3 regions of the Dactylosporangium sp. NPDC006015 genome follow, and region 2 is predicted to be linked to each of the others. Evidence: riboswitches for the same ligand, from Rfam matches in the RefSeq annotation. Region 2 holds a riboswitch; each other region holds the start of a gene.
The links. A riboswitch is a leader RNA that binds a small molecule or an ion and turns the genes downstream of it on or off. The one in region 2 is predicted to bind cyclic di-AMP.
Positions count from the first base shown of each region.

Region 1: it holds a riboswitch for cyclic di-AMP, as region 2 does, so the genes downstream of both, ABZ321_RS14800 (hypothetical protein) here and ABZ321_RS56370 (C39 family peptidase) in region 2, are expected to answer to the same signal.
Region 3: it holds a riboswitch for cyclic di-AMP, as region 2 does, so the genes downstream of both, ABZ321_RS28505 (C39 family peptidase) here and ABZ321_RS56370 (C39 family peptidase) in region 2, are expected to answer to the same signal.

Region 1 is NZ_JBEXUD010000007.1:141,595-149,179, forward strand. Features, by position in the region: gene ABZ321_RS14775 (FAD-dependent oxidoreductase) at 1-1,106, shown strand, start outside; gene ABZ321_RS14780 (response regulator transcription factor) at 1,130-1,795, shown strand; gene ABZ321_RS14785 (histidine kinase) at 1,792-2,931, shown strand; gene ABZ321_RS14790 (hypothetical protein) at 2,868-3,551, opposite strand; gene ABZ321_RS14795 (diguanylate cyclase) at 3,773-5,287, shown strand; cyclic di-AMP (ydaO/yuaA leader) riboswitch at 5,334-5,476, shown strand; gene ABZ321_RS14800 (hypothetical protein) at 5,627-6,367, shown strand; gene ABZ321_RS14805 (polyprenyl synthetase family protein) at 6,476-7,585, opposite strand, start outside.
Region 2 is NZ_JBEXUD010000082.1:16,373-23,957, forward strand. Features, by position in the region: gene ABZ321_RS56365 (transglycosylase domain-containing protein) at 1-1,095, shown strand, start outside; gene ABZ321_RS56370 (C39 family peptidase) at 1,118-1,963, opposite strand; cyclic di-AMP (ydaO/yuaA leader) riboswitch at 2,149-2,291, opposite strand; gene ABZ321_RS56375 (hypothetical protein) at 2,571-3,419, shown strand; gene ABZ321_RS56380 (Ig-like domain-containing protein) at 3,529-4,671, shown strand; gene ABZ321_RS56385 (cupin domain-containing protein) at 4,740-5,237, shown strand; gene ABZ321_RS56390 (LysR family transcriptional regulator) at 5,398-6,369, shown strand; gene ABZ321_RS56395 (LysR family transcriptional regulator) at 6,377-7,165, shown strand; gene ABZ321_RS56400 (DUF3311 domain-containing protein) at 7,186-7,395, shown strand; gene ABZ321_RS56405 (sodium:solute symporter family protein) at 7,392-7,585, shown strand, end outside.
Region 3 is NZ_JBEXUD010000017.1:46,162-53,746, forward strand. Features, by position in the region: gene ABZ321_RS28485 (amidohydrolase family protein) at 1-501, opposite strand, end outside; gene ABZ321_RS28490 (hypothetical protein) at 694-870, opposite strand; gene ABZ321_RS28495 (LamG-like jellyroll fold domain-containing protein) at 1,320-3,476, shown strand; gene ABZ321_RS28500 (DUF305 domain-containing protein) at 3,728-4,417, opposite strand; gene ABZ321_RS28505 (C39 family peptidase) at 4,853-5,794, opposite strand; cyclic di-AMP (ydaO/yuaA leader) riboswitch at 5,929-6,071, opposite strand; gene ABZ321_RS28510 (transposase) at 6,213-7,585, shown strand, end outside.

The DNA.
Region 1 (7,585 bases), on a different contig from region 2:
CGCTGTCCAAGGGTTACCTGCAGGGCGACAAGGACGCCCGTGAGAAGGCGTTCGTCCACCCCGAGTCGTGGTACGCCGAGAACGGCGTCGACCTGCGCCTCGCCACCCGGGTCACCCGCGTCGACCCGTCCGCGCACACCGTCACCCTCGACGGCGTTGACGAGCTGCACTACGACAAGCTGCTGCTCACCACCGGCTCCCGGGTCCGCACCCTCGACGTGCCGGGCGCCGACCTGACCGGCGTGCGCTACCTGCGCACCGTCGACGAGTCCGACGCGCTGCTGGCGCACCTGGGCAGCGCCGAGCGCGTGGTCGTGGTCGGCGCCGGCTGGATCGGCCTGGAGACCGCCGCCGCGGCCCGCAAGCACGGCGCGACCGTCACCGTCGTCGAGGTCGCCGACCTGCCCCTGCAGCGGGTCCTCGGCGACGAGGTCGCCACCGTCTTCGCCGACCTGCACCGCGCCAACGGCGTCGAGTTCCGCTTCGGCGCCTCCGTGGCGGAGTTCCGCGGCGCCGACGGCAAGCTGCGGTCGGTCGTGCTCGCCGACGGCACGGAGCTGCCCGCGGACGTCGCCGTCGTCGGGGTCGGCATCCAGCCCAACACCGAGCTCGCCGTCGACGCCGGTCTCGAGGTCGACAACGGCATCCTCGTCGACGCCGCCCTGCGCACCTCCGACCCCGACATCTACGCCGCCGGTGACGTCGTCAACCTCGACCACCCCGGCCTGCGCCGGCGCATCCGCGTCGAGCACTGGGCCAACGCCCTCAACGGCGGCAAGGTCGCGGCGAAGTCCCTGCTCGGCGACGCCACCTACGACCGGGTGCCGTACTTCTACTCCGACCAGTTCGAACTCGGCATGGAGTACTCCGGCTTCGTCGCACCCGGCGGCTACGACCGGGTCGTCTTCCGCGGCGGCACCTCGGTCGCGGACGGGTTCATCGCCTTCTGGGTCCAGGACGGCCGCGTCCTCGCCGGCATGAACGTCAACGTCTGGGACGTCACCGACGACATCCAGGCCCTCGTCCGCGCCGGCTGGGCCGGCACCACCGTCGACCTGGTCCGCCTCGAGGACCCGAAGGTGCCGCTGGGCGAGCTGCTGGGCTAGCCCGCGCTGGCTATCCTGCAGGTATGTCTGAGCAGGTCAGGCTGGTCATCGCCGATGATCAGGCGATGATCCGGGCCGGCCTGCGGCTGGTCGTGGAGACGGCGGCCGCCGGATCGATCACCGTCGTCGGCGAGGCGTCCGACGGCGTGGAGGCGGTCGCGGCCGTCCAGCGGCTGCGGCCCGACGTGCTCGTGATGGACATCGCCATGCCGCGGCTGGACGGGCTGGCCGCGGCCCGGGAGGTGCTCGCCGGGCCGCGGCCGCCGAAGGTCGTGCTGCTCACCATGTTCGACACCGACGAGCACCTGCACGCGGCGCTGCGGCTCGGGGTCAGCGGGTTCCTGCTGAAGGTGTCACCGCCGGAGCAGCTCGTCGACGCGGTCAGGATCGCGGCGGCCGGCGACGCGCTCATCGACCCGGCGGTGACCACCCGGGTGATCGCGTCGTTCGCCGCCCGCCCCGAGCCCGTGGCGCCGCCCGCGCTGGACACGCTGACCGGGCGGGAGCGGGAGGTCCTCGAGCAGCTCGTCCGCGGGCTGTCCAACGCCGAGATCGGCGCGCGGCTGCTGATGGGGGAGGCGACGGTCCGCACCCACGTCGGCCGGATCTTCACCAAGCTCGGGCTGCGCGACCGGATTCAGGCCGTGGTGTACGGCTACGAGGCGGGCCTCGTCCGGCCGGGCGGATGACCGGCGCTCCCGGGCCGTCGCGGCCGTCCTGGCTCGACGCCGTGCTGGCGCTCGCGGTCGCCGGGGCCGGTGTCGTCGAGGCGTACGGGCGGGCCGGTGCCGGCCCGGGGCAGGTGCACCGGCCCGGGCTCGTCGCCGCCGGGGCGCTGCTCGCCGGCGTGATCCTGCTGCCGCGCCGCCGGTTCCCGGTCGCGACCCTCGCCGCGCTGACGGCGCTGTCAGCTCTGTTCCGGTTCGCGGTGCTGGACGACGACTACCCGCTCACCGCCTGGCAGTTCTACTCCAACCTCATCCTCGTGCACACCGTGGGCAGCGCGGCGTCAGGGCGGCGGGCCCGGGCCGCCGGCGCCGCCACCGTCCTGGCCGCCTACGCCCTGCTGCAGACGCTGCCGGGGCAGGACCTCGCGGAGGGACTGATCGGCGCGATCTTCATGGGCGTCGCGTACGGCAGCGGCGTCCTGCTGCGGCGCCAGACGGAGCGGACGATCCGGATGGCCGAGCGGGCCGCGGTCGCCGCCGCGCAGGAGCGCACCCGCATCGCGCGGGAGCTGCACGACGTCATCTCCCACCACGTCAGCCTGATGACGTTGCAGGCCGGCGGGGTGCGGATGCTGCTGGCCGGCGACCCCGCCCGCGAACGGGAACGCGACCTGCTGCACAGCGTCGAGCGGGCCGGCCGGGAGACGGTCGAGGAGCTGCGGATGCTGCTCGGCGTCCTGCGTGACGGGCGGGCGCCGGTCGGCCTCGACCAGCTGGACCGGCTCGCCGCGCCGCTGCGCGCCGCCGGCCTCGACGTCAGGATCGGCACGACCGGCACGCCGCGCCCGGTGCCGCCGGCGCTCGGGCTGGCCGCGTACCGCGTGGTCCAGGAGGCGCTGACCAACACGCTCAAGCACGCCCGGGCCGCGACGGTGGAGGTGACGATCGGCTTCCCGCCGCCCGCGCTGACCGTCGAGGTCAGCGACGACGGGTCGGCCGCGGTCGCCGGCACGGGGCACGGGCTCGCCGGGATGCGGGAGCGGGCGGCCCTGCACGGCGGCACCCTCCACGCGGGGCCCCGGCCCGGCGGTGGCTACACCGTCGCGGCCACGTTCCCGCTCGGCGCCGCGGCGGTCCCGCCCGCCACCGGCTCCTGAGCCCACTCGGCGTCGGTCATCCGCAGCATCCGTACGCCGATCACACCCGAGCCCGCGATGTAGAGCAGGCTGCCGGCGATCATGCCGATCGGGTAGACGGGGCCGGCCAGCATCCCGGCCAGCATCGCCGGCGGTGCCCACCAGGGGACGCGCCGGTCGTACGCGAGCGCCAACCCCAGCAGGAGCACCCCGAGCAGCCCGAGGAAGCCCGGCACCTGGAACCCCCACTGTGCCCCGCCGGCGGCGAAGGCGGCGTCGGCGAGGCGGTCGCCCGCCGCGGTGCCGAGGTCCGCCTCGAGCCGGGCGTAGAAGAAGTCGCCGAGCATCAGCGCGGAGAAGTTGACGACGCCCAGCAGCGCGACGAGCCCGGCGATGTGCCCGAAGAGCACGGCGCGCCGGCGGACCAGGTGGATCATGCCGATGATGCCGGGCACGAGCAGGACCCAGCTCCAGTGCAGCAGCGCGGCGCTCACCGAGACCTGACCGGGGTGGCGGCCGTACGCGCCGTCCGCGGCGTCGCCGGCGCGCAGCGCGGGGTCGGTGAGCAGGCCCGCCACGTACACCAGCGGGGCGGCGACCAGGCAGCCCCCGGCGACGAGGCGGCGGAGTTTGTGTGGCATGGCGACCTTTCAGGCGATTTTGTGTGGCTCGACGGGATGTCGAGCCGGAACCGTAAGCCGGCCGCCGCCGCGCCGTCGTCAGCCGCGGCGCTGACCCGGGTCCGCGTGGCGGCGGACCGCGCCCGCAATTGCTTAGGATCGGAGGCGTTGCGTCGATGTGAGGGCTGCAGGGTCGGCCGGATCGGGGTAGGCGAGCCGTGGATCGAGATCGGGACATGGCGATGGCCGCCATCCGTTCCGTCTACCGGATCACGGGGCGGATCAACACCGGCAGCACCGTCGTCGAGACGTTGAACCGGATTGCCGACGCCGTCGTCGAGCACGTCGGGTTCGGCGCCGCCGTGGTCAACTACCTGCATCCGGAGGGTGTGTACGAGGCGGTCGCCATCGCCGGGTCCGAGGAGGCGCGGGCGGAGCTGCTCGGCGTCCGGTACCCGGCGGCGGAGTTCGACGCGCACCTCGCCGCCGCCGACGAGTGGGGGCAGCTGCGGTTCCTGCCGCACGAGCGGCACAACGACGGCATCCAGTCCTGGATCCCCGCCGCCCCCGACGGCGCGGACGGCATCCCGGAGGAGGAGCGCTGGCACCCCCTCGACGCCCTGTTCGCGCCGCTGTGCGCGCCCGACGGCTCGCTCGTCGGCGTGCTCAGCGTCGACCTGCCCGCCGACGGCAGGCGGCCCGGCGCGTTCCAGCGCGAGCTGCTGGAGATGCTCGCCGCGCAGGCCGGCATCGCGATCAACAACGCCAACCTGGTCGAGGCGCTGCGCCGGGAGCGGCAGCACCTGGAGGCGAGCGAGGCCGCGTTCCGGCTCGCGTTCAACGGCGCCGGCACCGGCATGTGCATGATCGGCCTGGAGGGAGCCGACACGACCCGCCTCGTCCGGGTCAACCCCGCGCTGTGCGAGCTGCTCGGGCGGGACGAGGACGTGCTCGTCTCGATGCGCTTCGGCGACTTCATCCACCCTGACGACTTCGAGCGCAGCCGGGAGGTGTTCGCCGGCGGCGCCGGCACGATCCGCGACTACGAGGTGCGCTGCGTCCGCGGCGACGGCGAGACGATCTGGATCTCCGCGACGATGTCGGTGGTCGCCGGGTCGCCCGCGTTCGCGATCACGCAGGTGCAGGACATCACCAGCCGCAAGGCCACCGAGGCCGACCTGGTGCGCAGGGCCTCCCGCGACCCGCTGACCGGCCTGGCCAACCGCGAGGCCGTCGCCGAACCCCTCGCGGCCGCGATCCGGCGGGCCCGCACCGAGCAGGTGATCAGCGCGCTGTTCTTCTGCGATCTCGACGACTTCAAAATCGTCAACGACACCCTCGGCCACGAGGCCGGCGACGCGGTCCTCGTCGCCGTCGCGCAGCGCCTCCAGTCGCTGGTGCGGCCCACCGACACCGTCGCGCGCCTCGGCGGCGACGAGTTCGTCGTCCTCATGGGCAACGTCGCCGCCGGCGACCTCGGCGTGCTGGTCGACCGCCTCGAACGCGCCGTCTGCGCACCCGTCACGCACCAGGGGCAGATCATGCGGGTCAGGGTCAGCGTCGGCGTGGCCGTGATCGATGACACGGTCGAGGACGCGGGCGCCGCGCTGCGGGCCGCCGACCGCGCGATGTACCTGGTCAAGGGCGGTCGTCACGCCGGCGAGGTGACCAGACGGGTGACGGCGTTCGGTGAGCGTCCGGGTGCTCAGGGTGGATTGCCGTTGCTGCGGTTGGCCCGGCCCGAGACGGCCCAGTAGGGTCGTTGAGTCCGCTCCGGTCGACCTGCACCGCATCGGTGCTGCCGGGCGGGCGCCGTCGAGTCGCGATCTTCGCGAGCCGGGGACCCATGCGCGTCCTCTGGGGTGTATCCGCGGCCTGGCCGCGGTAGGGCGAAACTTCCCGCCCGAACCCGTCAGCTAACCCGGTAGGCGGCACCGGAAGGAGTCTGCGTCGATGCCGGCCGCCCGCGCGCCCTCGTAACACCTCACCACTGGTTCCCCCCTTCCAGCATGCCGTCCTCGGGCGGCGTGCCGATGCCGCATGTCTTCTGCCTGCAAACGAAGGAAACATCAGTAGTGAAGCCCATATTGAAGGTGTTGCCACGCCAGTTCCACCCGCGACATCGCCGGCTGGTGCCCGTGCTCGGCGCCAGGGCCGGCACCGTCTCGGTCGCCGTCCTGTCCGCCACGCTGCTGGGCACCCTGCCGGCTGACTCGCCGGCGTCGATGTTCACCGGCCCCGCGTATGCCGAGTCCGCGGCCGCCTGGTCCTGGCCGTCGCCGTCGTCCCTGTCCGCTTCGGGGCCGTCGTCCGCGCCCTCCGCCGATGCGGCGCCGGCGCCCGCGACGGGGCCCCTGGCCGTCGCGGTGCCCGCCGCGCCCGTGCCGCCGGCGCCGCCGGTCGTCAAGCCCGTCGCCGGCCTCGACCAGCGGCAGATGGACAACGCCGCGATCATCGTCAAGCAGGGCCGGGCGCAGGGCATGCCCGACCGGGCCCTGGTCGTGGCGATCGCGACGGCGATGCAGGAGAGCGACCTGTACAACGTCGCCAGCTCCGCCGTGCCCGCGTCCCTCGGGCTGCCGCACGACGGCACCTCGACCGACCACGACTCGGTCGGGCTCTTCCAGCAGCGGGCCAGCCAGGGCTGGGGCACCGTCGCCGAGCTGATGAACCCCGCCCACTCCGCGATGCTCTTCTACAACGCCCTCAACCGGGTCGAGGGCTGGCAGCGGATGAGCGTGACCGCCGCGGCCCAGGCGGTGCAGCGGTCGGCGTTCCCGGGCGCGTACCAGAAGCACGCCACCCGCGCGGAGCAGGTGGTCGCCGCCCTCTCCTGACGCTCACCCGCACCCGGCCGGCGCGCCTTCTCGGGTCGCGCCGGTCAGGCGCCGGTTCATGGGTCGCCGGTCAGGCGCGGGTTTGTGGATCGCCGGCGGGGGTGTTGGTCAGGCCGGGTGGCGGGTCGCCCAGCGGGCCAGGGCGACGAGCTCGGCGACCGCGGCCGGCTCGGGGATCGCCAGGTCGAGGGCGACCAGGGCCTGCGCGAGGAGGTCGTCGGCCTGCTGGGCGCACCAGGAGCGGGCGCCGGAGCGTTCGACGACCTTCGCGGCGCGCTCCAGGTCGGCCTCGCTGAGGCGGGTCTCGCGGTGCAGCAGGTCGGCCAGCTCGTCGGCGCCCGCGGCGAGGGCGGCGGCGACCGGCAGTGAGCGGCGGCGTCCGCGCAGGTCGGCGAACGCCGGGCGGCCCGTCACGGCCGGGTCGCCCCAGATGCCCTGCAGGTCCTCGGCGAACCGGACGGCCAGCCCGAGCCGCACCCCGAACAGCCGCAGCTGCTCGACCCGTGCCGGGTCGCCGCCGCCGGCGAGCGCGCCGAGGGCGCACGCGCAGCCGAAGAGGGCGCCGCTGCGCTGCTCGACCGCGGAGATGCACGTGCGGAGCAGGTCGTTGCCGGAGCGGTGCCGGGGCAGCACGGGGTCCAGGGCCGTGCTGAGGTCGGTGTGTTGGCCGTGCAGGAGCTGCTGGACGGTGTCGCCGAGGATGCGGACGCCGGCCCGGTCGACGGATGCCGCCCCGGACTGCCGCCGCGCGTCGGCGCACGGGTCGGGGGTGCCGTGCTGCTCGGTGAACCTGTCCCGGGTCGCCCGGTCCTGCCGCACCGGCTCCCTGGAGGGCACGGACGGCACAGCCGGCACGGACGGCGCGGTGTCGGGCGTGGCGCGGCTGGCCTGGCGCAGCGGGCGTGGCACGCGTCTGGTCGGGTCGCCGGTCGCCGCCACGTCGAACGCGAGCGCCAGCATCGCCTGCCCGCCCAGCGTCGCCGGGTGCGGCCCCACCACGCTCCAGGCGGTCGGCCGGTGCAGGCGGGTCAGGTCGCCGTCGAACAGGTCCCGTTGCAGCCCCGACCAGTGGTGCACCAGCTCCACCGCGACGGCGCCCGCCACCGCGTCGTGCGGGTCACCACCGACGGCGCCCGCGCAGACGAGTGTCAGTGCGGCGCGCGTACGGGCGGCGGGCGGATCCTCGTCGAGCCCGCCGAGCTGCAGCTCGGCCACCTC
Region 2 (7,585 bases):
TCGCTCGACCCGGGCATCCAGGCGGCCACGCTCAACCAGTCCCTGAGCGTCTACGGCTACGGCAGCGCGCGGTCGATGCCGACGGCCGTCGTCACCCCCGGCACCGGCCGGGTCCTGGCGATGGCCGTCAACCGCCACTACAGCCTGGAACCCAACCCGCCCCAGCATCCACTGTTCCCGAACACCGTCAACCAGCTCATCGCGGGCGGTGGTGGCGTCGCCGGATATCAGGCGGGTTCGACGTTCAAGATGTTCACCATGCTCGCCGCGCTCGACGCGGGCATGCCGTTGAGCACCAACTTCAACTCACCGAGCCGGATAGCGACCGTGTGGCCGGCCAGCGGCCCGGGCAGCTGCGGGGGCAAGTGGTGCCCGGGGAACGACTCCCCGAGCTGGATGAACGGGAACCGGACGATGTGGAACGGCTTCGGCCGTTCGGTCAACACCTACTTCGTCTGGCTCGAACAGCAGATCGGCGCGCGCCGCGTGGTCGAGATGGCGCAGCGGCTCGGCATCACGTTCCGTTCCGCCGAGGACGCGGCGATGGCGGCCAAGGCGGACCAGTGGGGAGCGTTCACCCTCGGCGTCGCCTCGACCACACCGCTCGACCTCGCCAACGCCTACGCGGCGGTCGCCGCCGGCGGCCTGTACTGCCAGCCGCTGCCGGTGCTGTCGATCACCGACTCCAACGGCAAACCGGTCGACGCCGCCGCCCCGAAGTGCCGGCAGGCGGTCAGCGCCGACGTGGCGGCCGCCGCGACCGACGCGGCACGGTGCCCGGTCAGCCGGGCCTCGGCGTACGGCAAGTGCGACGGCGGCACGGCGGAGAACGTGTCCGGCATCCTGGGCGGCCGCCCGGTCGCGGGCAAGACCGGCAGCTCCGAGTACAACTCGACCGAGACGTTCGTCGGCTTCACCCCGCAGATCGCGGCGGCCGGCATCGCGGTGAACGTGGACAACCCGAACGACCACGTGGGCAGCGGCGTCTCCGGCTCGGTCAACGCCGCCGTCGCGCAGACCATGGCGAGCGCGCTGCGCGGCCAGCCGGCCCAGGCGTTCCGGCCACCCAGCCGGGTACGCGCACTGGGCCGCTGACCGCGAGCCGCTGACGGCCGTGTCAGGCGGAGTATCCGCGCAGGGCGGTCCAGTGCGCGAGCTTGGCCGTCGTCAGCGTGTAGTACCCGACGCCCAGGGCGTCCGCGGGGTCGGCGATCTTCACCGTCTTGCCGCCGTCGAGGTACCCCACCACCGTGAGGTAGTGGCCGCCCGGGTACGAGTGCGAGTTGCCCTTGTCGTCCACGGTGGAGCCGGCGATGTTGGCGACCACGGCGTAGCCGTTGGTGATCGCGTTGACGACGTCGGCCTGCATCTGGTCGATCTCCGCCTGGGTGGCCGACTGACCGGGGATGAAGTGCGACTTGTAGAAGGAGCTCTTCGTGTACTCGTTGAGCGACCGGGTGGTGTCGTCGGCGGAGTTGGTGCCGTTGACGGTCGTGTGCAGGCTCTGGGCGACCTCGGACTGGGACGGGTACATCGACCGCGCGGTCAGCGCGATCCGGGTCGCCGCCGGGCCGCAGTAGTAGAAGTTCTCCTGCCAGGCGAACCGGTACGCGAGCTCCTTCTCCGCCGGGGCCGCCGGTTTGGTGGGGCTGGCCGAGGCGGCGGGCGGGGCGGGCTTGGACGTCGCGGTACCGGCGGGGGCCTTCGACGGGGCGGAGGCGGCGTCGGGCGCCGCCTGGGTCCGCTGCCGGTCACGCCCGGCCGGACCGACGCCGGTTCCGGACGGATCCGCGGACGTCACCGACTGCGCGTCGGCCACCGGTGTGGGGGTCGAGGCGTGCACGGCCACGCCGACGGCCGCCGTCACCCCGAGGACCGCCGCGGCGGCCGCGATCGGCAGCACGCGGAAGCGCGACGGGGCGGGGCTCTGGTTCTGGTGCCTGGGTTTGTACAGGTAACTCACGGGTACCTCGACAGACATGCTCGATGACGGCTGCTGTTGCCGGTGCCGGACGTGATCCGGGCAGGGGGGTGCCACGCCGGCCGAGGGCCGGTGCGGTGACGGTCGGCGACTACCGGGCCGGGCCGAGGGTCGAGGTGCCCGAGGTGCTGCGGCACGGGCGATGCCGGGTCTGTGGCTGCACGGAGTGCTCCTTCCGGTGCCGCCTACCGGGTTAGCTGACGGGTTCGGGCGGGAGGATCGCCCTACCGCGAGGCGCTGGCCCCGCGGATTCACCCCGGTGGTGCTCGGTTCCCCGGCTCGCGCGGACGCGACTCAGCGGATCCGCCGCGGTGTCATCCGAGGTGGGTGACGTCGGGCCGGGCGGATGCGAGGACCATATCGGGGGCGCGGGAGGACCCCCGGAACCCCCACGCTGGTCGGCTACCTTGCGTGACGACGGCGTGGCGAACGGCCGGGTGCACGGGCCATCAGCCCGCCGGTCGGCTGCGCCGTGCCCCGGTGCACCTCGCCGACCGCGCCCCGGCCCCGTGCGGCCCGCCCAGTGTCCGGTCGGCAGGTTCGCATGCCCGGCATCACCCCGGATCCGGGGCCTCCCTAGGCTCGCCGGATGCTTCCGGGCGCCGACGATGACCAGCAGCTCAACGGTGCGACCGCACGCGGTCCCCGACACCTGCGCCGCTCCCGGCGGGGGCGGCACGCGACCCGATTCCGGCTGCGTGCACCCGTGCCGGCCGAGATCCGCCGCTACGCCGTGGGCGCCGTCGCGGTCGTGGCGGTCGGCCTGTCCGCGACGCTGTCGGCGTCGGCCGGACCCGCCGCCGTGCCGGCGGACAGTGCGGCGTTCGCCGTCGACGCCGAACGCTCGGCGGCCGGCGGGCAGGCCTCACGCAGCCGCACCCGGAAACCCGCCGACAGCGCGAACAAGGCCACGCCGGCACCGACGAAGGCCGCCCCGGCACCGGCGAAGACCACCCCGGCACCCGCCGGCACGCCACCGGCGTCGACGGCGGCGCCGTCGCCGACCGTGCACGCGCCCGTCGGCGGGCTGACCCAGGCCGAGATGAACAACGCCGTCGCGATCATCGACGTCGCCCGGCAGCTGAACCTGCCGCGGCGCGCGGCCGTCGTGGGGATCGCCACCGCCCTGCAGGAGAGCCACCTGCGGAACCTCGCGAACCCGAACGTGCCGCAGTCGCTGCAGCGCCCCAACGAGGGCGTGGGGTACGACTACGACTCGGTCGGCCTCTTCCAGCAGCGGCCGAGCTGGGGTTCGGTCGACCAGCTGATGAACCCGCACGAGTCCGCCCGCAGGTTCTACGCGGCGCTCGCCCAGATCCCGGGCTGGGAGCAGCAGGCCGTCACCATCGCCGCGCAGATGGTGCAGCGGTCGGCGTTCCCGGACGCCTACGCGAAGTGGGAGGGGCTCGCACAACAGATCGTGGACGCCGTCATGTAGGAATTCCACCGCGCGGGCCCAGGTCCCTCGCATTGTCACTCGTATTGCCGCCCCGGCCTCGCCCCGATGCGCACGACGATGCCCCCATGTCCATGCACAGGCAGAACACATGAGGGGGCCCAGCCGGACCGCGGCGGCGCTGGTCGCGCTCGCGGTGGGAGCGCAGTTGGGCCTGTCGGCGTGTACCAGTTCGACGAAGAAGCCCACGGCGGCGAAGTCGACCGCTCCGCCGCCGGCGGTCGGGCTGGCCGTCAGCCCGGCGGCGGGCGAGTCGGGGGTGGCGATCAGCACCGAGATCGGCACGAAGGTCAACGACGGGAAGATCACCGAGGTCGTCCTGACCGACGCGGCGGGCCAGCGGGTCGCCGGCGAGTTCCGCGAAGACGGTACGTCGTGGGTGCCCGCCACCGCGCTGCGCTACGGCACGGCGTACACCGCGAAGGTCACCGCCGTCGGTGCCGACAACAAACCCGTGACCCGGGAGGCGGCCTTCACCACGGCGGCGAAGGCCAGCGGCCCGGTCGTCACGTCCGACCTGATGTTGACCAACGGCGGGACCTACGGCGTCGGCATGCCGATCGTCGTGGAGTTCGGCTCCGACGTCCCGCAGGAGTCGCGCGCCGCCGTGCAGCAGCGTCTCTTCGTGAAGAGCGATCCGCCGCAGCCCGGTGCGTGGCACTGGTTCGGCGGCCGGCAGGTGATGTACCGGCCGGAGAAGTACTGGCAGCCCGGCACGAAGATCACCGCGCGAAAGGCGCTCAACGGCGTGCGGATCGGATCCGGCCACGCCGACGAGGACTTCGCGGCGACGGTCACGATCGGCCGGAAGCTGACCATCGACATCGACAATGCGACGAAGCAGATGAACGTCTACCAGAACGACGCGCTCGTGCGGACCATGCCGGTGAGCCTCGGCAAGCCGTCGACGCCGACGTCGAGCGGCGCCACCGTCATCATGTCGCGGGAGGCATCGACGGTGTTCCGCACCCCGGAGTACACCGTCGCGGTGCAGTACGCCATGCGGCTGACCTGGGGCGGCCAGTACATCCACGCAGCGCCGTGGTCGGTCGGCGACCAGGGCCAGCGCAACGTCTCCCACGGTTGCACCAACGTCTCGACAGCGAACGCGAAGTGGCTGTACGAGCAGACGCTCGTCGGTGACCCGGTCACCACGCGCAACACCGGGGTGCCGCTGGACCCGGGCGACGGCTGGACCGCCTGGGACCTGTCCTGGGCCGACTACAAGGCCTGACGCGTCCGCCCGGGCGAATCACAGCAGCGAACCGAAACAGGGAGTCCGTTCCCAGAGAGGGAAGGTCCATGGAAGTCGTCCGTGCCCCGAGCCGAGGCCGGCAGGCCCCGCAACAACACTATTCCGGCGTCGTCTGGATCGACCGGGACGTCACCGGCCTGGAGCCGTCCCGCCTGCAGACGTTCCACGCGCAGTTCAGTCCCGGCACCCGGACGGCCTGGCACCGCTGCCCGTACGGCCGGATCCTGACCGTCCTGCACGGCGTGGGCCGGGTGCAGCGCCGGGGCGGCCCGATCCACGAGGTGCGCGCCGGCGACACCGTCGTCGTCGAGGCCGGCGAGTGGCACTGGCACGGCGCCGCGCCGAACACGTTCATGGCGGTCGTGTCGGCCCACGAGACCGGCCCGGCGGGCGTCGGCACGGATGACACCGGCGCCGACACGGACGACACCGGCACGGAATGGGGCGAGCACGTGACCGACGCCGAGTACCGGCTGGCACCGCTCACCGCGATGATCCGCCGGCCGGACGCGGACCGGGTCCCGCAGCGCGAGGCGTGCTGGTAGCGGTCCCGGCATTGATGGCAAGCCCGGTCCCGCGGCCGTCACGGTCGCGGGGGCCGGGCCGCCGCGAAGTCCGGCGTCCAGATCCTGGACACGCTCGGCACACGCGCGTAACACTGTCGACATGATTTCTGCACGAAGCGTGCTGAAAGACGTGTGACCCGTGGACACCCGGCAGATCAGGTACTTCCTCGCCGTGGTGGAGCACGGTGGGTTCGGCAGGGCGGCGACCGCGCTCAACGTCGCCCAGCCGACCATGTCGCAGTCGGTGAAGGCCCTGGAGCGCGACCTCGGCACGGCCCTGTTCCACCGGGCGTCGCACGGGGTGACGCTGTCCGCGGCCGGGCGGGCGTTCCTCGGGCCGGCCCGGGTGCTGATCCGCGACGTCGCCATGGCCGGCGAGGCCGTCGGCGGGCGGCCCGAGCACGACAGCCTGGAGCTCGTGGCGTCGGCGCCGCTCGGGGCGCACCCGGGCGCCGAGCTGGTCGGTGGCTTCCTGCGGGCACACCCGGGCGTGTCGGTCAACCTGGACCGCGACACCGACGAGGCGCTGCTGGCCCGGGTCCGCGACGGGGTGAGCGAGCTCGGCCTGGTCCACCTGCCGGCGGCCCGGCTGGGGCTGTGCGAGGTGGCGCTCGGCGCGCACGACCTGGTCCTCGTGTTCCCGCCGCCGCACACCGCCCGCCCCGCGACCCGCGTCCCACCCTCCTCCGCCTCTGCCGCCGCCTCCGCCGAGGCCGTGCGGCTGGCGGATCTGGCGGGGCTGGAGCTGCTCGGCGTGCCGCGCGGCAGCGCATCGCGGCTGCTGGTCGAGTCGGCGCTGCGGGCGGCCGGGGTCAGGACCAGGGTCGTGGTCGAGAGCGGGCAGCGGGACCTGATCACCGACCTGGTCATCGCCGGGGCCGGGGCGGCGTTCATGCCTGACGTGGCCACGCCCGCGGCGGTGGCCAGAGGGGCCGTGGTCAGGCGGGTCGTGCCGGCGTTGCGGCTGCCGTACGGCATCGTGCACCGCCCCGGCGAGCTGTCCGCGACGGCGCGGGCATTCCTGGACCATGCCCTGCGAGAGGCCGACCACGCCCCGCGAGAAGCAGGCCACGGCCGACGGGAAGCCGACCACGCGCTGCGGGAGGGGTGACGGCGGCATGGACCTGCGCAGGCTCGCGTACTTCGTCGCCGTCGCCGAGCACGGCGGCGTCACCGCGGCGGCCGCCGCGCTCCACGTGGCACAGCCGTCGCTGTCCCAGTCGATCCGGGCGCTCGAACGGGACATGTCGGTGGAGCTGTTCGACCGGCGGCAGCGCCCGCTCGCGCTGACGGACGCCGGGAAGGCGCTGCTCGACCCGGCCAGGAAGGTGCTCGCCGACCTCGCCGACGCCCGGGCCGCCGTCGGATGCGTCGTCGGCCTCGCCGCCGGCTGGCTCGACGTCGCCGTCCTCGACCCCCTGGCCGTGGACGTGGCGCCGGCCATCGCGGCGTTCCGGCGGCGGCATCCGGGGGTGCCGGTGCGCGTGCACGGCCCGCGCGACGAGGACGACCTGGTCCGCCACGTCGTCGACGGGCGCTGCGAGCTCGGCGTCACGTACCTGCCGGTCGAGCACCCCGCCGTCCGCGTCGAGCCGCTCGGCCGGCAGGAACGGTTCCGCGTCGACGGCGCGGACGTCAGGACCCGGCACAGCGAGGCCGTCCTGCCGCTGCTGCGGGCGGGCGCGACGGCGGTCGTCGCCGGCGGCTACGCGCGGCGGGCGGAGGCGGCCGGGGCGGTGCTGCACCGGTTCGACCCGCCGGCGACCGTCGAGGTCGGGGTGGTCAGCCAGCTGTCACGCCCTTCCGGCAGCTCCCGGCACCAGCACCGATCACCGGCGGCGCGGCGGCTCGAGACGATGCTGCGCACCTATGGGGTCGATGGCTTTTCGTCTTTGCATTCTCGATGATCGCGCACTGTTATCAAGCGATGCCCGAGCCTGATCAGCGCCACCGCCCCCTGTACTGGCTGCTGGTGCTCCCGACCGTCGCGCCCCTGGCCGTGCCGTTCTACAACCGCCTCGAACCGACGCTGCTGGGGGTGCCGTTCTTCTACTGGTACCAGCTGGCCTGCGCCGTCCTCGCGACCGTGGTCATCTCGATCGTCTACGTCGGCGTGCGCCGGAAGACCCACCGATGAGCGACCGGGACGTCGAGATCGCCGTGTTCGTGCTGCTCATGACCGTGATGATGGGGCTCGGCCTCGCGGCGGCGCGGTGGCGGCAGCCGCAGAGCATCCACAGCCTCGAGGAGTGGGGCGTCGGCGGCCGGGCGTTCGGCAGCTGGGTCACCTGGTTCCTGCTCGGCGGCAGCATGTACACCGCCTACAC
Region 3 (7,585 bases), on a different contig from region 2:
CACGCCGATCTCGCGGCCGTGTTCGGGTGCGAGCAGGGTGGAGATGTCCCCGTGGGCGCCGCGAGCCGAGATCAGATGTGGCGCCACGAGCATGCGCGGCCCGATGATCAGGCCGTTGGCGAGGGCGTCGCGGAGGTAGATCGTGATCGGCTCGGCGGCGAAGGTGGCCAGGTCGCGCACGGTGGTGAACCCGCGGTCGAGCAGATCCCGCAGCACCGGCAGGGCCCGCAGAGCGATGACCGTGGCCGGGTCGGCCACGAACGCGGTGAGCAGTGCCGACGGATCCACCGTGGTATGCATGTGGCAGTCGATGAAGCCCGGCAGCAGCATGCGGTCGCCGAGGTCGACCACCTGCCCGGTGCCACGCCCGACCCGGTCGCCGACCTCGACGATGCGCCCGCCGCGAACCAGGACCTCGGTGTGGCCGGACGGTGTTTCGGCCAGCCCGTCCCAGCACCGCTCCGCTACCAGTACGGTTTCGGTCGAGGTGTTCGCTTTCATGGCGTCTCCGTGGTTCGTGCGCCCGTACGGCACTTCCCGCCCACTCTCGGGGTATGCGGGCCCGCGTGACTTTTCAACCGCTGGTGTTGGTCGCCCTGGACGATCACTGTCGCCACCGTCGGGGCAGGCGAACGGTGCGGCGACCACGGGCCGACCGCCTCGCGGAGCGACAGCGGTCGGCCCTGGAGGCCATCAGCAGTTGATGGTGAGGGTTGACGACCACTTGTAGTTGACGCCGTTCTTCTGGAGCAGCGCCCGGTAGTCATGCGTGCCGTCGCAGTCCCACCATGCGGTCTTCGAACCGTCGTTGCTCCAACGCGAGGTCCTGTCGAGCTCCTCCCAGCCGTACCAACGGGACCGGAAGAGCACGACCTCCCATGGTCCAGTGCCGCAGCCCTGGGTCGCACCCGTGGAGTACACCCAGTAGTTGCCGGAGATCGTGCCACGCGACCTCGGGCCGGTACCAGCCCACGGAGAGCTCGAACCAGTGCAGCCGTCGAGAGGCGCGCACCGGGCAAACACCGTCCACAGAGGACGGATCGGCAGCGTGAAGATCGGCAGTCAAGCGGTGGGCCGGGCGATGCACCATGCGAACCGCCGCACCATCGTCATCCAGCACCTGTTCACGTATGAGAACTAGATAGAAATTGGTTCGAGTACATAGACGCAGTTCGCGCTTTTGTGTTAAGAAGTGTTCACGTTCAGTCCTACTGGTGGTGGTATCCGCCATGCCGAACCCCAAGGGATGTCTCATGAAAGTGCGCCGCTGGTCCTCCCCGTTTCCCCTCTTCGCGCATGCCGATCGATGGCGGGGGCGAGTGTTCGCCCCGCTCGCTGCGGCGTTCGTCGCGTCGGTCATGCTTGCCGGATCGGCGGCGTCCGCTGCTGCCAACGCCGGCGCGCTAGCGGCTCCGGCCGACGACGGCCGGCTCACCGTGCTGCTGTTCTACAAGACCAACTTCCACGCCTCCAACGTGCAGGCCCGCCAAGCCGTGCGTGACCTGGCCACCCAGCTCGGCACGCAGTACAACCAGCCGGTCGACATCCAGGAGACCGACGACCCCGCGGCCTTCACCACCGCGAACCTCGCCACCAAGGACACCGTGGTCTTCGCGCAAACCGGTGGCGTGCTGTTCGACGCGGCCCAGCGCAGCGCGCTGGAGGCCTACATCCGCGGTGGCGGCGGCTACATGGGCATGCACTACGCCGGATGGTCGGTCGGTCAGAGCGAGCACGACGTCAACCCGTTCTACTACCGCCTCGTCGGCGCCGTCTCCGAGGGGCACCCGGAGAACCCCGGCGTTCGCCCCGGTCGCGTGTTCGTCTCGGACGCCAGCCACCCGCTGGTCCAGGGCGTCACCGCCTCAATCACCCGCAGCGACGAGTGGTACGACTGGGTGGTCAACCCCGCACCCAACGTCCGCACCCTGATCGAGGCCGACGAGTCGTCCTACGGCGGCGGCGCCAACGGCTCCCCGCACCCGCTCACCTGGTGCCAGAAGATCGACTCCGGCCGCTCCTGGTACACCTCCATGGGCCACGAGGGCACCGCCTACAGCGAGCCCTACGTGCGCGCCCAGATGAAGAACGGCCTCGCCTACGCCGCCGGGCTGCTGAGCGCCGACTGCTCCCCGCCGCCGGCCGCCGGTGTCCCGATCCGCTACGAGTTCGAGGAAGGCACGGGCACCACGGGCGCCAACACCGGCACCGTCGGCTCGGTCGGCGCGGCCGTCCTGACCGGCACCACCGGCTGGTCGACCAACGGCATCCTCGGCAAGGCGATCAACCTGCCCGGCGGTAGCACCGCCAACGCGGTCGACCTGCCGGACAACCTGCTGCAGAACGCGACGAACTTCACCACCGGGTTCTGGGTGCGCCCCGACGCCAAGAGCAACTGGACCAGCATGTTCCACATCGGCGACGGGCTGGGCTCCGCCGGGAGCTACTTCCACATCCAGATGCAGACCCAGGCAAGCGGCAACACCGGGCTCGCCGCCACCTTCAAGGCGAAGACCGGTCCTGAGGAGCGCGTCTATGCCACTCCTGTCCGGGACGTGGTCGCCGGCCAGTGGAACCACGTGGCCTTCACCCGTCAGGGCTCGACCGGCACGCTGTACCTCAACGGCGTGGCGATCGCGACCCGCACGGACCTGACGGTCACCATGGCCGGCATCGGCCCGACAGCCAACAACTGGCTGGGCCGCAACGGGTACGGCGACGCCGCGTTCGACGGTCTGATCGACGACGTCCGGGTGTACACGTCAACGCTGAACGCCGCGCAGGTGACGGCGATGTACAACGAAGGCAGCGCCGTCCGCTACACCTTCAACGAGAACACCGGCACCGCCGCCGCGAACTCGGGCACGAAGACGTCGGTCGGTGCGGCCACCCTGCAGGGCACGACGTCCTGGGCAGCCGGCCGGTTCGGCAGCGCGGTGTCGCTGCCGGGCGGCGCCGCGAACTCGGGCAACCAGGTCAAGCTGCCCGACAACATCCAGTCCGGACTGACCAACCAGTTCGCCGTGTCCTTCTGGGCGCGTCCGGACACCCTCCCGAACTGGGTGCCGCTGCTGCAGATCGGCAGCAGCACGGACACGTTCTTCCTGCTCCAGTCTGGCACGAACAGCGGAACCACCGGCTTCGGCGCCACCTTCAAGGCGGCCGGAAACCCGGCACAGGAGCGCCTCACGCTCGGTTCCGGCCGCGACCTGCCGCTCAACCAGTGGACCCATGTGGTGTTCACGATGAACGGCTCGACCGGCAAGATCTACTTCAATGGCGTGCTCCAGGGCACCCGTACCAACTTCCCCATCGGCATCGGCAACGTGGGCGTGGGCGGCAACACCACGGCCAACCTCATCGGCGGGACGAGCTGGGGCGACCCCCGATTCGACGGTCTGATCGACGACTTCCGCCTGTACGGCTACGAGCTCAGCGCCGACCACGTGACGCAGCTGTACTCGGGTCGCCGGTGAGCACGCTGTTCTAGTGGGAGCATCCACGCCCGCGCCCGGTCGGACTGACGGCTCCCGTCTGAGCGATGGCACCCGCCAGCGAACAGCCGGGTCACAATCCGAGTGAGCGTGGAATACATGACGACGTGGGCCCCAGGATCTCTCCTGGGGCCCACGTTCGTACTGATCGGGCTATTAGCCTCATCGTGAGGTGGGTCTCCACGTGCTGGGAGAGCAGGAGGACGCCGACGCCGGGGAAAGCGGACGAGGCTTTACTGCGACTGGCCGGCCATCTGCCGCATCGCAGCGATCTCGGCCTGCTGTGTCTTCACGATACGGCCGGCGAGAGCCTTGGCGTCCGGGTTGGTTCCATGCGCCAGCTCCGCCTGGGCCATCGTGACCGCTCCCTGGTGGTGAACGATCATCATCTGGAGAAACAGCTTGTCGAAGTCGGTGCCGGTCGCCGCCTTGAGCTTTGCCATGTCTGCGCTCGACATCATGCCCGGCATCGTCGGCATCCCGCTCGGCATCATCCCGCTTGGCATCATGCCGTTCGGCGATGCTCCATGCGGCATCATGTTGCTCGGCATGCAATGCATCTCGGGACAGCTCGGCATCGTGGTCGGCTGGCCCCAGGCGACCAGCCAGCCCTTCATTGTTGCGATCTCCGCCTTCTGCCCGGTACTGATCTTGGCGGCGAGTTGTTTGACGTCCGGATCAGTCGCCTTCGTCTCGGCGAGGGCGGCCATCTCCACGGCTTGCTCGTGATGCGGGATCATCATCCGGACGAACACCGCGTCGACGTTGTTGAAGGTGGGGTTGACGCTGACGCTGACGCTGCCGTTGTTCGGTGCCGTAGGACTACCGCCACCGCTTGCGGTGTCACTGCAAGCGGTGAGCGCGACGGTGACAGTGAGGGCGACGCCCACCAGCACGGCGCTGCCTCGGGTGTAATGCCTCATGGCGCACAGACTCTTTCGACTCGGTGTGGTGAGCTGCATCGCCCTGAGCGGCTACCCCTGTGATGCGGTCATACCGAACGCGGGCGTCATCGCCCGGACGGCGTGACCTCGGCGCTGCAATCCGTTCCACAGCCGGACTCGACGCAATCCCACACTCCCGGGCATCCACGGCATGCTTCCCGAACCGGGTGGCGTTATGCGAGCTCCACACCACCGACCAGGAACTCACCCGGCAGCCTGACCGGTCGTCGCTTCAGTGCGGGTCGATGGCTAAGCATGCCCATCGCCGCCCCGCCCGGCAACGCGCCGCGCAGACCGCCACCGGACACCCACATCGTGACCACGAACAGGGCGCTGGACGCCAGGACTGAGCCCACGACGGCCGGCCACCACGACGCCGCCCTGCCACCGTCAGTTGATCGGCGATGCCGGGAATCAATACGAGTAGCCGCGCGAGGAGATCCAGTCGGCCAGCTTGGGAGTGCTCAGCCAGTAGGTGCCGTCCCCACTCGGGTCGGCCGGGTCGGCGATCTTCACCGTGCCGCCGCTGTCGCGGTATCCGACGACCGTCAGGTAGTGACCGCCTTCGTAGGCGTGCACGGCACCGGCGGTGTCGGTCGCGTGTCCGGCGATGTTTGCCACGATTGCCCGTCCGCCGCCGACCGTGGTCAGCACGTCGGTCTGAAGCTGCGCGGCCTGCGCGGGCGTTGCCGGGTAGACCGGGATCTCTCTGGTCTGGTACAGCGTGCGGCCGTGCCCGAGCACCTGGTTGAGTACGCGGGTGGTGTCGAGGGCCGAGTTCGTCCCGTTGGTGGTGGTGCCCAGCATGGCCGCGGCCTCGTCCTGACTGACGGCGTGGCCGGCCGCCGTGAGCGCGATCCGGGTGGCCGCCGGCCCGCAGAAGTAGTAGTTCGGCTGCAGCTGGAACTGGTACTTGAGGAGCATCGTCGTCGGCGCGGACGGCGCCGCACCGTCGGCCTTCGGTGGTTTCGTGGTCAGCGCCGCGCCCGCCGCTGCGGTGCGCCCAGACGGCGGATCGCCGAGCTGACTGAGCACGATGCCGGCCACGGCCGCCGCGGCGAGCATCACGCACATGGTCACCGCCATCCGCGGCCGGCGGATATCCCCGGCGCGGTGGGACTGCGGCTGTACGGATTCAAGGTTCACAACGAGTCTCCAGTAGCCCGGAGCAGGGCGATCGATACGGGCATGACGTGCGACGACACGCGATGCACAGCCATCGGGCAGCAAGAAGTGATGTGCGCGGCGCACAGTCCCGCTCGCCACCTCAGCAGCCGGACGGATGGCGCACAGGCCACGGGCCTGCGGCTGCCTGCCGCGCTGCGTCAGTAGCCGCTGCAACGGAGCGGCCGGCACCTACGCGACTGTGACCACCCGCAGCGTGACAGCAGGCGGCACTAGCGTCCTGTTGACGCCGCTCGGCGCGCGGACGAGCAGGCACGCGCCCTGCGAGGACCTCGGCGATGGGGGTAACGGCTGTGCACAGACACTTCTCCTTACGCGTCCGCCTACCGGGTCAGCTGACGGATTCGGGCGCGAAGGTCGCCCTACCACAGGCCGTCGGCCCGCGGATTCACCCCAGACATGCGGTGGGTCCCCGGCTCGTGCGTGCACGACTCAGCGAGCCTGCCCGGCGTCACCTGCTGTGAGCATGAACCGGACCAAGCGACCCATGACGTTACGCAAGGGGCACTGCCATGGCAAGGCCCGCTAGTGCTGTGTCCACGAACGTTGGCCGGGATTTTCTGTCGTACCCCTGTGCTTGAGTGTTCGTATGCCTCGCCGTCGTGATCCTGCTGCTGCCCGGGTGGTGCACCGCACCTGCCGGGTCGGGTTGCGGGTCACGCGTGGTCAGAGGGAGCGGTGTTTCGGGCTGCTGCGCTCGGCCGGCGACGTGTGGGCGTGTGTGCTGGAGGTCAACCACTGGCGGTGGCGGCATCAGGCGCCGCCGGTGGTGTCGTATCAGGCACTGTGCCGGGAGCTGTCCACGGCCGGTCCAGGCACCTTCGGTGACCTGGACACGACCGGGGCCCGGTCGGTGCTACGCCGGTACTCCGACGCCTGGTTCACGGCGGCGAAACGCCGCAAGGCCGGTGACCTGTCCGCACGGTTCCCGCGCAAGCGGCGCGGTCTGCTGCCGGTCCGCTACTACCACGGCACGTTCACCTTGGACGGGCGGCGACTGCGGCTACCGACCGCGAAGGGTGCGGCGCCGTTGTGGCTGCGCCTGGACCGGGCGGTGCCGTACCCGGTCGAGCAGGTCCGGTCCGTGGCCCTGCTGGCCGAGGGCGGGCGGTTGTGGGTCGAGGTCACCGCCGAGGTTCCCGTCACCGTGTATCCGGCCGACGCAGGTCCGGACCCGGCTCGGGTCGCTGGCGTCGACCTCGGTGTCATCCACCCCTACGCGGTTGCTGGCGCTGACGGGCACGGGCTGCTCGTTTCCGCACGCGCGGTCCGCGCCGAGCACCGTATGCATCTCTCCGACACCAGGCACCGCCGCCGGGCGACCGCCGCCCGGGCCCCGAAACCCGGGCAGCGCGGGTCACGGCGGTGGCGCAAGACCTGTCGCCGTGCCCGCCTCGTCGAGGGCCGGCACCGGCGCCGGGTCCGGCAGGCGCAGCATGAGGCGGCGAAGACCGTGATCGGCTGGGCGGTGCAGCGGCGGGTCGGGACGTTGACCGTCGGCGACCCTCGCACCGTCCTGGACCTGCCCGCGGGCCGGCGGCACAACCTGCGGCTGCGGCAGTGGCAGGTCGGCCGCGCCATCGCAGTGCTGCGGGACAAGGCCGAACTCGCCGGCATCACCGTCCACCTCGTCGACGAACGCGGCACCTCATCAACCTGCCCCACCTGCCGCAAGAAGATCACCAAACCGGCCGGGCGGACCATGACCTGCCGGCACTGCAACCTCACCGGGCACCGCGACCTGTTCGCGGCCGCCACCATCGCCACCCGCACCCCCAACCACCCGGGCGGGAACCCCACGGGCGGCGGCACCAGCACCCCAGCAGCAGTAGTGCTGCCGCAGGTGCTTACGCACCGTCGAGCAGGACGACACCTCCCCGGTGCCGGACTGTCCCGGCGTGACCCACGCCGACCCCCACCACGCCATCACGCCGCCACACCCGGCGACGCGACGGTGAACAC